Rhodopirellula bahusiensis: one gene and its partner. Each later gene encodes a partner of the first gene's protein in a complex. Links are inferred from orthologs where the notes say so. Each region holds a gene or a part of one and is shown on either strand. Other genes may lie near its edges.

Region 1 (6,808 bases):
TTTTGCCATCGATTCAAACTTTGCTCTGTGAGGATTCTTGTACGGTCGAGTTCGCAACTCAGCATGCGGCAACTCGGATCTTCGTGGTTCTGCCCTCTTCAAGTTGGTGCGCAACGCTTTTACCGTTCAGACACTGTTCCGGACCCGGCAGCCGAAGCGTTCAACGCCTCCATCGCTCAGACCATGCCTCCGTTGGCACGAACCGTTTGACCGTTCACCCAGCCACCATCGGGGCCGACCAAGAACGAGACAACACCTGCGATGTCTTCCGGCGTCGCCAGTCGTTCCAATGGAGCCGCTTTGGATAGTTTCTCCACCAATTCGTCGGATTTGCCGTCGAGGAACAACGCAGTGCCCGTCGGTCCAGGTGCGACGGCGTTGACCGTGATGTTCCTTCCTCGCATTTCCTTCGCCATGATCCCGGTCATTGTTTCGACCGCGGCTTTGATGCCTGCATAAACACCGTACGTCTCGAACTTCAATCCCACGACGGTCGTGGAAAAGTTGACGATTCGCCCGCCGTCTCGCAATCGCTTTCCAGCCTCCCGCAACGTGTTGAACGTGCCACGAAAGTTGACAGCGACTTGATCGTCAAACACGGAATCATCGCATTCCGCAATCGGCGCCAACTTCATGATGCCCGCGTTGTTCACCAGCACATCCACACCGCCATATTCTGACTCAGCACGATCGAACATTCGTTTGACCGCGGCGGAATCGGAAACGTCGGCCTGGACCGCAAAGGCATGACCACCCGCCGTTTCGATGGTGTTCACAACCTCGGTTGCCGCATCCTGACTGCCAGCGTAATTGACGATGACGTTGAAACCATCACTGGCGAGCCGCTTTGCAACGGCGGCGCCGATCCCTCGCGATGCCCCCGTCACGATCGCGGTCTTGTTAGTCGTTTCGTTCATCTCAGTCGTTTCCGTTTGCAGATGGAAGTTGCATCACATCGTTAAAACGTCAAAGGGGTTCTCCTTCCGCCACGTCAGTCTTCGAATCGAGAGCGTGACGCTTCTGAATTTGCAATGCGAAACCGATGCGTGCTGCCCATCGCGGATTGCGCGTCTTTATGAACGATCGCACTCGAGTCGTTTCGGCAAGTTCTGTTGCATCTTTGGAAGAGCGAGTCGCATCCCGCTGAGCTCAGATTTTGAAATGCCCTTGAGCGTTGCTTTCCCCAAGTCATCCAGCAACGGCAGGACAGATCATTTGAGATGCCAATTCGCTCCTGGAGCGTGGATTGCCAGCGTCAGGCAACGTGATCAAGGTCTGTGTTTCTTCCGGTGAAAATGGCCAATCTGCGTTCTTCAACACCGACGCCATTTCAGATCGAATCAGAGAGGCGACGCGCCCAATCGCGAATCCGGGCGAGGACTCCGAATCAAACTGCGTTTGCATCCTTCATTGGATCGGGAAGCGAACTCGTATTTTGGGCAGCGAAGATCGGTCGATACCAATCGAAATAGCAGTAAAGCAGAAACACACATGCCCCGAAATCCGGTAGCCCAATCACCAAGAATTGATGAGCAAATAGCGTCACATAGAGCAGGATGTTGAACGCGTACGGAAGTGACATCAGGATCGCGAGTGGGGCGGTGCGTGGAAAGAACATCAACCCGCCCGCGATTGTCTTGAACAGGCCCACCCAAAAGATCAGGTAGCCCGTTGCCTGGAGTGCAATCATGAACCGCCCCACTTCGTCAGGCGTTTGATCGACCGGGTACCCGTTCAATCCAAACCCCATCGTCATGATTCCCGTGCCGAACAGGAAGAGCGCGAAGAGATTCCGCACAACGAACGCGAGACGGGGAAGTCGAACGTGACGAGTTTCCAATGAGCTCATCTTTCTGCACCGTTAGAGTTGCGATTTCACGTTGACCGACCAGTCAACCAAACGGGCGTGCGTGTAGGGCGCACCCGTTTCCAAAAGCCATCTACCTGTACTCTACAGCCACTGGCGATTTAGTCAACTCTCAAAATCGAATTTGTCAAATCCCGGATCCAACAGCCTTGGTGGATGTGAGTTGTCGCTCGCTGCAATGGACACTGAAGCGGGAACCACCCGTCCCGAATCGGGAAACCCGAGGAATGCGGCGACCCTGAAACGCTTCACCAAGCCGTGGAACAAATCGAAGAAATGGGTAGCAAGATCACGACAGCGTTCGCCAGCGGCAAACCGAACGACGCGCATGGCGAACTTCACGAAATTGGACACTTGATCGAATGCCTGCCAGAACTGGCGAAGAAGGCTGATCTCTCGAGCGAACAGCAGGACACTGTGAGCGAGGCCACGGAAGCACTCATGAACGCGTTTGGAGAACTCGACAACACGCTTCACGGTGGCGAAGAAGTCGACGTCGATATCGTCTTCGAGAAGATTTCGACGCAGCTCAAGACCCTTCAGCCAATGCTTTGATTCGGTTGGCGCAATTCCCTTCTTTTCCCCCCACGAGCCGACGCTGTTTTGATGCAGCCTCGGCTCATTTTCGTTGGTGGCCGGCCGCTATCGACCGCACGCCGGAACCCAAACCCAGAATTTCTGAACACAAATTCGTGCTTGGCAAATCACCGTTTCAAACGGCCTTCATCAGCCGACGGACATTAGGCCCGGTTGCGTCTCGAAATCCGGTGCGAACGCTCATCGGCTAATAATTGCCATTCGGTATACGACTAAATCAACAACCCGTCACGCGGTGGGATGAGGTGGTGACGCGGAGCAGAGTTTCTCGCGGGCGGCATTCGCAGGATGCTGCGAGCATGGCCCCGCATCTATGCACGCACGTATAGTTTTGCTGGGCAGGCAATCGTTGTGCTGGCAAGCGATGTGCTGACGGCGGATTGGATGTTGCTCGAGTGGCCTTCCACGTCAACACTGCAGCGGTCACCAGGCCGGTCGGAACAAATTGTCCTGGGTGAGCCCCTTCAATCGGGCGGAATCGGCCGGTCCACGCAGCTTTCCAAGATCGTGTGACCTATTGGAATCGGCGTTTCTGCGTCAAACTAGGGAAGTGAATGCAGCGAAGAAGGCGAAACCACAAACAGAGGTAGATTGGATTGCAAGATTTAACGATCGAAGAATTGTACGAGGAATTCGAGGACTTGCCCGATTGGGACGAGCGTTGTGATTACTTGATTGACCTGGGTTTCAGCTTGCCTGAGTTGCCCGCGGAATCCAAAACCGAGGAAAACCGAGTTCATGGCTGCCAGAGCAATGTTTGGTTGGTTGCCGACATCAAAAAGTCCAACCCACCGACTGTGGAGTTTCTGGCGAACAGCGATGCTGTGATCGTCAACGGTTTGATTGCGGTGATCGCAGCGTTGTATTCCCGCAAGACACCGCAGGAGATCATCTCGATCAATGCCGAAGAGGCGTTCAAGAAACTGGGACTCGAGCGGCACCTCAGTCCGCAACGACGGAACGGGCTGTACAGCATGGTCCAACGCGTTCGAGAACTAGCCGTCCAGGCAGAGGCCCAATCATGATTCCACTCGACATCGAAGCCGTCCGCGGCGACTTCCCGATTCTGCAGAAACCGCTTCCCAAGGGTTTGCCGCTTGTCTATCTCGACAGTGGAGCGTCGGCGCAAAAGCCACAGTGCGTCATCGATAAAGAACGAGAGGTCTACGAGAACTATTACGCCAACGCGTATCGCGGCGTGTACCGATTTGGTGCGATCGTTGACGAGGAGCTCGAAGGTGCACGCGAGAAAGTCCGGCAGTTCATCCGTGCCGAACACTCCGACGAGATCGTTTTCACCTCCGGCTGCACGATGTCGTTGAACCTGGTCGCCAGTGGCTGGGGAAAGCGAAACCTGAAAGCCGGCGACGAGATCCTCATCAACGAGATGGAACACCATGCGAACTTCGTTCCTTGGCAACAACTCGCCGCGCAAACGGGAGCGACATGCCGCTTTCTCCCGCTGACCGATGATGGTCGTTTGGAAATGGCCCGCATCGGCGAAGTGCTGAGCGACAAAACCAAAATTGTGGCGGTCACCGGCATGTCGAACATGCTCGGCACGCTCAACCCGATCGATGAACTCGCGAAAAAAGCTCACGACGCCGGCGCGGTGATCGTTGTCGACGGAGCGCAAAGCGTTCCTCACGAGCACACTGATGTTGTCGCCAGCGGGATCGACTTCTTGGCGTTCTCGGGACACAAGTTGTACGGGCCGAGCGGCGTTGGCGTGCTGTATGGAAAACGCGAACTGCTCGAACAGACCGCCCCGATCCTATTCGGCGGTCACATGATCGATCGCGTATACAAAGATCACTCCACATGGGCTTCTTCTCCCGCCAAGTTCGAAGCGGGAACGATTCAGATCGCTCAAGCGATCGCGTTGGGCGCGGCGATTGATTACATGGGCACGCTCGGAATGGACAAGGTCCAGGAACACGAGCGGAATGTGCTTGAATACGCCTACAATCGTCTGCAAGAAATCCCCGGCATGCGGATCTATGGTCCTGGCGTCGAGCACCGAGGAGCGATCACCAGCTTCACAATCGACGGAGCCCATCCGGAAGACTTGGCGCAATTACTCGATCGAAAGGGTGTCTTCGTCCGGCATGGTCACCACTGCACGATGCCGCTTCACGATCTGCTGGGCGTCAGCGCGACTGTGCGAGCAAGCTTCGGAGTTTACAACTCGCGTGACGACGTTGACGCTCTGATGGATGCGATCCAGTTTGCCTGCCAACGGTTGCGTTTGACCTGAATCGATTAGCCATCAGCAGCCGGACCGTTGCCTAACGGCCGAACAGTTGCCCCGACTCAACCGCTGTCGTTTGAGCCGACGCCGTCGCATTCGAGACCAACCAGACGGCAAGCAATGCTGTCATCGCAAAAAAGGGTTGGGCGATAGTCTTGAGATACATGATTTGTTGCCTCATCCACTACGAAGTTTGACGACTGTTCTTCTTGCGTTGCTTAGAAACCTTCCAGCACGATCTTGCCGCGAGCGGTGTTGCTCTCGATCTTCGCATGGACTTGCTTCAAGTTGGCGGCGTTGATCTTGCCCGCCGTTTCCGTTGCGGTGGATCGAATCTTCCCAGCGTCTACCAACGAGGCAACTTCATTGAGCAATTTGCGTTGCTGGTCCATGTCGGGTGTGCCAAACAGCGATCGAGCGAACATGAATTCCCAATGCAACGACAGTGCTTTTTGTTTCAGCTTGCTAACATCAAGGTGCGGCGGATCATCGATCAATCCGAAACGTCCCTGCGGTGCCATCAACTCGACAATGTCTTCGAGATGTTGGTCGGAGTGAGTTGTTGAGAACACAAAACCGGGGTCGCCGATTCCGAGTGCCTTCACCTGCGGCGCCATCGGCTGACGATGGTTGATGGCGTGATGCGCACCAAGTTCACGGACCCAGTCTTGGGTTTCGGGCCGCGAAGCGGTGGCGATGATCGTCATGTCCGTCAACGCTCGCAGCAATTGAATCGTGATCGAGCCAACTCCTCCTGCACCGCCCACGACCAGGATCGTGTCGCCACCCTGAGGCGTTGGACGTTCCACATCGAGCCGATCGAACAACATCTCCCACGCGGTGATCGCGGTCAGTGGCAGCGCCGCGGCCTCGGTGTCGCTCAAGGTAGAAGGCTTGTGCCCGACGATGCGTTCATCGACCAGGTGAAACTCACTGTTTGTGCCCGGGCGTGCGATCGACCCCGCATAGAAGACTGCATCTCCGGGTTGAAAACTTTCCACTTCCGGACCAACTGATTCGACCACGCCAGCCGCATCGAACCCAAGCACCCGCCATTCGCTGCCTTCCGGGGAAGTTTTGCTGCGGACTTTCACATCCACGGGATTGACCGAAACCGCGTGGACCTTGACCAGCAGATCACGACCTTCCGCAGTGGGTTTTTCAAGCGTGATGTTTTGCAAAGAGTCGTCCCGGTCGATTGATCCAGGAGTCTTGTATGCAACGGCTTTCATCGTGGTGTTCCTGCTTGTGGTCGCCCGACCGCGAGACACAGCAAACGCAACCGATGCGAAAACGCGTTCCAGTCGAACGGCGTGATCCGTTCCCAGCAGGCAGCGACGTGCAATCCGCATCGCCGCTCCGTGCTTTTGGATTCATCGTAGGACGTCCCTCGAGCCCGACAAGTACGCACATTTCCGGCTCATAGGCACAGAACGAATACCATCAGCGAGGAGATTGGTGTGACCAACTTCCAACAACCTAGATCCAGTTCGGTTCCCAGCCTTTGCGGTAAGGCTTGGAGATCCATTGCTGGGCTTCCGCGTGATTGGTGATCTTCATCGCCTCCGCATCCCACTGCAGTTTTTGACCTGGGAAGCGGATCCCAATGGTTCCCAGCAAGACCGTCTCCGTCAGCGGCCCCGCGTAATCGAAGTGCGAAGTTGTTTCTCCCATTCCGCGACAAGCGTCCGCCCACTGGGTGTAGTGGTCGACGGAAGGGATCACCGGTAGATCGGCAGCAACGGATTGATCAGGCCGATAGAGCTGCGGCATCGCGACATGTGGAATCACCAACGTGCCTTTGTCGCCAACCAGCACCGAGCCCGCGCCCGGCAGTTTCGCGTCGCTTGGAATGTGAGCCAGCGTCTCTCGCGGCGGCGACACGCCAACACCGTCGTACCAGGTGACCGGCAGCGTTGATCCCGCCGTGTACTTCGTACCAGGAAACTCGTACTGCACCGTTGCTCGATCGGTCCATGTCTCTGGCATCAGCTCGGGTGCATCGACCGTCAACTTCGTCGGCGAACGAATCTCCAGTGCTTTGAAGACCGGATCCAAGATGTGGCATCCGAAGTCACCCAACTGCCCGGTGC
Region 2 (6,806 bases), on another replicon or contig:
GATCCAGCCGGCCAATGAGTCTGGCGGGAGCGAGGGCGCCGACCGCAAATAGGCTATCCAGGGCTACTTTGGTAGCACCAATCGTTCAGTCGTAGTCAGTTCCGGGCCGCCGCCTCGATTGCCACTACCCGAGGCGGTGAACAGCGAATCGCCAATCACGACCAAGCCCGTTCCGTGTCGCCCTCGATTCATCGACGGCCACGTTTTCCACTCGCTCGTTGCAGGGTTGAAGACTTCGACTTCATCGTGAGCTTCTTTCTGGTTCGCGCTCTCGCCGCAGCCAACGACCAGCTGGCCAGCAATCGCAATCACACTGTTCCCAGCACGCTCGGTCGGTAGATCGGGGCATTCCTCCGGCGGCAACCACCGCCCCGCGTCAAAGTCGTAAACATCAATCTTGCTGATCGTTTGCGAGAAGACCGCGTTATCGCGTTTCGACGTCACTCGCCCGCCCGCCGCATACAGCCGATTGCCGATCACCGCGGCTTGAAAGTGGTCGCGTTCATGAGGTGCGTCAGGCAGGATCTCCCACACACCCGTCTTCGGGTTATACCGATCGAACCAGCTTCGGCATCCGTCGACGTGTCCATTCGTGATGCCACCAACCAAATAGATCCAACCGTCGCGATAGATTGCACCGGCCCCGCCGCGACGTCGTGATTCGGGAATGGAATGAACGAAGTCGAATCGGTCTTCTTTGGGATGATAGACAACCACCTTCTCGAGCGGAGTCTCCTTTGGATAGGGGCCCGTCATCGCTCCCATCAAATAGATCGCGTCACCAACCACCACGCCTTGAAAGTGATGCAGTTCCAACGGCGTCTCAGACTTTGTCGTCCAAACATTGGTCTCGGGATCGTAGACATCGACCGGATTGATGCGGCGACCACCCAACAAGAAAAGTTTGCCCTGAAAGCCGACCAAAGCTGCCTCATGTCGAGCGGTTGGCTGGCCTTCAGTTTTGACGTTCAGCCATGCGTTCGGCTTCAATTCAGGTGGTTCAGCCTGCAGCAGCGACGACGTAGCAAGAAGCAGAGCACACAGTAGCAAACGCGTCATAGTCGATTCGATTAATGGGGATAAACGAGGTTGATATTCAAGACGGTTCAGATCGGTCGTCGTTCGATTCCTGTCGCGAAACGACGGAAAACACATCGCCGTCGGACAATCGAGTTCTCAAGGTATCACCAGGAAGAACATCCTGCGTGGAACGGACGACTTGCCCATTCTCGGTCTGCGTCACACTGTAACCACGAGCCAGCACGGCGAGCGGTGAAAGTGCGGACTGGGCAGCCGCAACGGTCGCTAGTTTAGCTTGGGCCTGTTCCAATCGCCGCCAAATCGCGGAGCGTCCACGTTCGTCCCAATCGTCCAAGTCCCGACTGCGATCATGAACCAGCTCAAACGGGTTTTGGAATACCGGGCGAGATTCCCAGTTTTCAAGTCGTTGCCGTTCGGATTGAATCCGCCGGAACAGGTTGGTCGTCATCATCTGACCGAGTGCATCGAGGGCCGCGACCATCGAATCGCGGTCCGGCAGGACTCGAGACGCGGCGTCGGTCGGTGTCAATGCGCGAACGTCCGCAACCAAGTCCGCCAGCGTCACATCAATCTCGTGCCCGACCGCGGAGACCGTCGGAATTCTAGATGCCGCGATTGCTCGGACCAATTGTTCGTCGTTGAACGACCACAGGTCTTCCAGTGAACCTCCGCCTCGGGAGACGATCAGCACATCAGGCTGGGGACGCATCCGGTGAGCGGCCCGCATTCCATCAATCAATGCCTCGACACTTCCCGGTCCCTGGACACTGGCCGGGATGAGCACGATCTCAATCCCAGCGTGTCGCTGCGCAGCAGCTTGCAAAAAGTCTTGAATCGCTGCGCCGGTGGGGCTAGTCACAATCGCGACTCGGCGAGGCACCCGTGGCAGCAACCGCTTGCGTTCTGGTTCAAACAAACCCTCGGCTTGCAGTTTCGCTTGCAGTTGTGCAAAGGCCAGTTGGAGTGCGCCCATTCCTTGAGGCTGGCACTTCCGAACGACAAGCTGGTAGGAACCACGCGCCGCATAGACCTCCACGTCTCCCATGCAAAGCACGCTTTGTCCGTCGTCCAAGTCGAACGGCAAACGCTCCGCAACACTTCGCCACATGACGCCACGAATCTGCGATCGTTCGTCTTTCAGGGTGAAGTACAGGTGCCCACTTCGAGGGCGGGCGATGTCGGTGATCTCTCCCGCCACCCAAACACTTGGAAAGCCCGACTCTACCGTCGACTTGATCTGACGCGTCAGCTCGCTAATCGAAATCGCATCGTCGCTGGTGGAAGACCGCCGGACTTTCTTTGCAACCTTGCGTTTGGGTGCCGCGGCTTTGGCTGGCTTTTCGTCGTCCGAATCGAACAGCGAAAATTGGGTGCTGTCACTCATGAGCTCGGTTGACTCGCCAGTGTGCGCCGGAATGGACCTGTCTCACCAAAACACTCTTTCATGTTTGGAAAGCCTTGCCGGAACACATCGACCTCTTCCACGGATTTGCTGTCGGCCGCGATAGCGATCAGATGCGGACCGTTCATCGGGATCGCAGAAGCAACCGCTTCGTCGTCGGTAAGAAAGTCGACTCGAATTCTTTCGACACTGAGGTTCGCCGGGGACGCACTCATTATCACTGTTCTTCCCCGAGCGATGGTCCGGTCGGTGCGGACGAATCACCGTCGTCGTCCATCGGAGAACTCAACGCTGCTTGCAGGATACTCCAGGAAAGAAGGCAGCAATCGTGGCAATCAGGAGCCAGGTTGGGACCGACCAATTCCAGCATCTCGTCGGCGGTGAAAGCTTTTGCCTCCTCCATCGTCTTGCCTTCCATCAGTTCGATCAACATCGACGCGGACGCTTGACTGATCACGCAACCTTCACCTTCAAACCAAGCCTCGGAAACTTTTGCGGAATCATCCAGCTTCAGCGTGATCACGATTCGGTCGCCGCACTGAGGGTTGTTCCCCTCGTGCATGTGACTGGCGGATTCCAAAATCCCGCGATGATACGGGTCTTCGTAGTGATCCAGCACGTGCGGTTCGTGAATGTCCTGCTCGTTCGGCATGTTGGATTGGAGGTCGATTATTCGCGGTCGGTGAATCGCATCGGCTTCTGACGACGGAGCAATTGCGTGGTACGTCTGAATCCTCGCGTTGCTCATTCAACTCTATGCGAGTTGTCGAAAAAGGGAAGCGGGGCTTTCGCTCGAACAGACTTCTCCATTCGTCGCGGTGACTGCACGCCCCGATTGAACCGCTTCCGCCAGCATTGCAAACGCCTTCTCGAGGTTTGGCCACTGTTCGTTCGCTTCGATTTCCCAGCTATGGCCCCACAGATGGAAAACACCGCCCGTTCGTGCAGCTTCCTCCAACATCACGGCAACCATCCCGACCCAGTCTGTGTTGCCGGTCAGGGTCCAGGCTCGTTGAAGCGGACCAAACGAAGCCCGCTTCAAAGCGTTGCGTAGGTAGGCCGACCTCGGGTGCGGATGTGCCTGCACCGAAGTCGTCATGGATGACAACGGCCATCCTTTGTCACCGCGAACGTAGTCACCACGCACACGGCGTTTGGGTGGATCGCACTGCAACAACTCGACGGTGCGATAACCGTTGAAACCATGACGTGCGATAGCGTTGACGTGTTCGCGTTGGAACTTTCCCAGCGGAGGGCAGAACATTTCGCAAGGTCGACCCGTCACATCGGCCACCCAAGCACCGCTGTCGTGGATCTGACGCTCGGCCTCGACATCCGGAAGCGTTGTCAAAGCCAGATGATCCATCGTGTGAGCACCAATCTCAAACCGCTGGCTCAGCTCCCGAATTTTCTCCTCGGACAAAGTCTCCAATTGAGACTTTCGCGGAATGTAGAACGTGGCCGCCAACTCATAGCGAACAAGCAGATCAACCAAGCGGTGATCGAGAGGATGCCCGTCGTCCCAGCTCGTCGTGACCACGCAACGGTTTGTCATGTGCCTGTTCGGATTGGGAGGAATTCGCTTGCGAAAATGTCGCCGGTTCTGCGAGTGGTGTCGGGGCTAAATGTGGTTCTACGGAGGAGCCAACCGGGTGCTGCAGATCGATCCGCAAATCCGAGTCTGCAACTCGAGTCGCATCGTTTCGCCCGCGAGCGACCAACGCTCGTTCGTAAATCTGAAGCAACTGTTCGTGATTGATCGCCGCGGTGTACTTGGATTCGTATTCTTCACGAGCCGCGTCACGCATCGCGATTGTTTCTTCCGCGTACTCGACAAAGCGATCCACCACGGAGGCAAGTTCGCTGGCGTCGCCGCTTTGGAACAGAGCGCCCACGGCCGGGTGCACCAACTCAGCTTGACCGCCTTGGTTTGCGCACACAACCGGTGTTCCACATGCGAAAGCTTCGACAACGACTCGGCCGAACGACTCCGCACAATGAGACGGCAGAATCAACATCGCCGCATCGGCCATCGTCTGGTAGACCGCGTCCTGTTCCAACCGTCCGAGATACTCGACGTTTTCACGCGGCTGGTCCAGCAAGTGTTTGAGCGGTCCGTCTCCGATGATCTTCAACGGAATGGGCTGAGTCAGTCGCTCCCAGGCATCCAACAAAACCTTCAGTCCCTTTTCCTCGCTCAAGCGGCCGACGAACAACGCGTAGCCGCCTTCACCCTCACCGAGCGGCAATTCCGATTCGACGAAGTGAGGTTTGACGACGATCGGTGGCATCGGGTGACCCGATTCTTCAAAACGAGTTTTGACGAACTGCGTCGGAGCGATCGCCAAGTTGAGCGAACGCTGATAAGTCTTGCGGGATCGATGCAGCCAATTCTTCACGGCGACGACTCCGGATGCCAAGCGGCTGTCGTGAAAGCACGCATGCCGAATCGCTGGGGTCGCAAAAGTAGCGGACACACAATCGGTGCAAGGTTGCCCGTCGCGAAAGCAGACTGCCTTGGCACAAAGAATTCGCGAATTGTGCAGCGTTAACACGGTCGCTGCTCCCGCATCATGAGCGGCCTTGATCGCGGCGGGAGAAATCGCCGGGAAAGTATTGTGGAAGTGCACCACCTCAATTTCTTGCTGCTTCACCAAGTCGTGGATTTCGTCGGCGATGCCCGAATTCCAAACGGTCATCCGAGCATTCGCGATCGCTCCCGCGCCAGACATCGAATCATTCATTCGCGTGAACCGCGTGACCCGGTGGCCAAACGATTCGAGCAATTGAGTTTCGGCATCGAACACGACATCCTCGCCACCACGAAGGCGGTAATAGCTGTGAACGGCTAGGATTCGCATGGCGATGATGGGCGCCGTGGGTCAACGAGGAAGATGGGGCAAATGAGGTCGAGTGTTGCGGAGCATCGGAAACATTCGTTTAGCGAGGAACCGCCGTCAACCCGCCGTTTTCTTCGGTTTCAACCACCGGTTCTGTTTCCGGTGGCTTGTTGAATCCGCGAACACCATCGGAACCACGGTAGCGACCATGTCCCGCATCGCTTCGTCGCCGGGTCGGTGGATTGCGATTGGAGTCAATGTCCGCCGATTGAGGCGTCGCCAGCAAACCGCGAATCAATGCCTGAACCAGCCCAAAGCCCAACGCCAACATCGCGGCCAGGACCAACAAAATCGACCGTTTGGGTTTGACCTTCTTCAGTCCGAGCGAAGGCTCCTGGACCACAGCGATTTCGCTGACTGCACCCGACGACAATCGATCAATCAAGCGAGCGTTGTCGCGATTCTCCGCCGTCCGCAAGTACTCGGCTTCCGCCAAATTGGTTTCCCAACTCAGCTCCGCCAATTGAACCTCATCGCGATTGAGTTGTGTCAGTTCTCCATTCAGCTTTTCAGCTTGTCCCTTCAAGTTCTTCCGTTTGGATTCCAACCCTGAAAGATTTGTGTCGGTTTGTTGCAGCGACATCACCAACGCTTGCCGAACCGGGTTGGTCGACTCGGTCGTCTGAGGTCGCTCGCCCTGTTCTGCCTGAGCGATCTCAGTCGCGGCGGCCAACTGCTCCCGCAACACTTTCAATTTCGGATGGTCGTCACTCAGCTTCAGCGATTGTTCCTTGTAACGGACTTCCAGGTCATACAAAGCCTGACGCATCGAATCCCCGGTTGCTTTGGGGATCCCACGGATGGTTTGTGTTTGCAACGTTTCGGGTTGCTGACCAATCTGCTCAATCAAACGATCTCGCTGCGAGACCGCCGACGCCAATTCGTGTTCCACATCGACCAAGTTGCTTTCGACTTGGCTGATCAATGAACGCAAGGCCGACTGTGCAGAACCGATGTCGATGATGCCTCGCTCTGTTTTGGCAACTCGTAATTCTTCCTTCGCCTGAACCGCACGTGTGTAGGCGAGTTCCGATTGCTCTTCGAAGAACTCCGACGAACCCGATGAACTGTGGGCCATCGCGTGATGTTCGCGGTAAACCTCAACCAAAGCCTTCAGCAAATCTCGCGAGAGGAATGGATCCTCGGTTCGAACCTCCAAGTCGATCGTGTAGGCGTCCTTGGCCATGAAGAGATTCATTGAGTCTTGAAACTTCTTGATCGCCATTTCTTCGGCAAGCTGTTCGTCCACTTCTTCGGCAGACAAGTCGCCCATTGGTTTGGCGTCGCCGCCGGGCAACATCGATGTGAGGTTCTGCATCGTCTTGGACAGCAAGCTGTGCGGTTCCAAGACTCGGTCGACGCCGACTTCGCTGACGACCTTCTGAGCGATCGCGCGAGATTGCAACATTTCGCGAACGCTGTTGACCTGCGATGCCCGGCTGTCTTGCAGCGAAACGGTCGGC

What was found.
Region 2: the proteins of CEE69_RS21395 (region 1) and CEE69_RS06690 are in contact, whole or in part, in a solved structure (PDB 5XT5), measured with the Bacillus subtilis proteins. The link is inferred for Rhodopirellula bahusiensis from one-to-one orthologs.

Annotation. Positions count from the first base shown.
Region 1 is NZ_NIZW01000018.1:53,907-60,714, forward strand. The notes cover bases 2,616-5,603. They hold CEE69_RS21395 (aminotransferase class V-fold PLP-dependent enzyme), read left to right. Parts: upstream 2,616-3,485; coding sequence 3,486-4,721; downstream 4,722-5,603. Other genes in these bases: CEE69_RS21390 (SufE family protein), read left to right, coding at 3,061-3,489; CEE69_RS21400 (zinc-binding alcohol dehydrogenase family protein), read right to left, coding at 4,934-5,603. In the rest of the region: CEE69_RS21355 (siderophore-interacting protein), read right to left, coding at 1-9; CEE69_RS21360 (SDR family oxidoreductase), read right to left, coding at 177-917; CEE69_RS21370 (hypothetical protein), read right to left, coding at 1,388-1,849; CEE69_RS21375 (hypothetical protein), read left to right, coding at 2,144-2,422; more of CEE69_RS21400, read right to left, coding at 5,604-5,947; CEE69_RS21405 (Gfo/Idh/MocA family protein), read right to left, coding at 6,195-6,808. UniProt on the Bacillus subtilis protein: Type II cysteine desulfurase that acts as the initial step in the SUF-like Fe-S cluster assembly pathway.
Region 2 is NZ_NIZW01000004.1:12,010-18,815, forward strand. What follows is about bases 1,379-4,364. They hold CEE69_RS06690 (iron-sulfur cluster assembly scaffold protein), read right to left. Parts: upstream 3,096-4,364; coding sequence 2,661-3,095; downstream 1,379-2,660. Other genes in these bases: xseA (exodeoxyribonuclease VII large subunit), read right to left, coding at 1,379-2,425; CEE69_RS06685 (hypothetical protein), read right to left, coding at 2,422-2,658; CEE69_RS06695 (polysaccharide deacetylase family protein), read right to left, coding at 3,198-3,938; CEE69_RS06700 (glycosyltransferase), read right to left, coding at 3,931-4,364. In the rest of the region: CEE69_RS06670 (hypothetical protein), read left to right, coding at 1-52; CEE69_RS06675 (Kelch repeat-containing protein), read right to left, coding at 64-1,059; more of xseA, read right to left, coding at 1,097-1,378; more of CEE69_RS06700, read right to left, coding at 4,365-5,187; CEE69_RS06705 (GumC family protein), read right to left, coding at 5,384-6,806. UniProt on the Bacillus subtilis protein: Part of the SUF-like system that mediates the biosynthesis of iron-sulfur (Fe-S) clusters. Acts as a sulfurtransferase and thus transfers sulfur from SufS to SufB.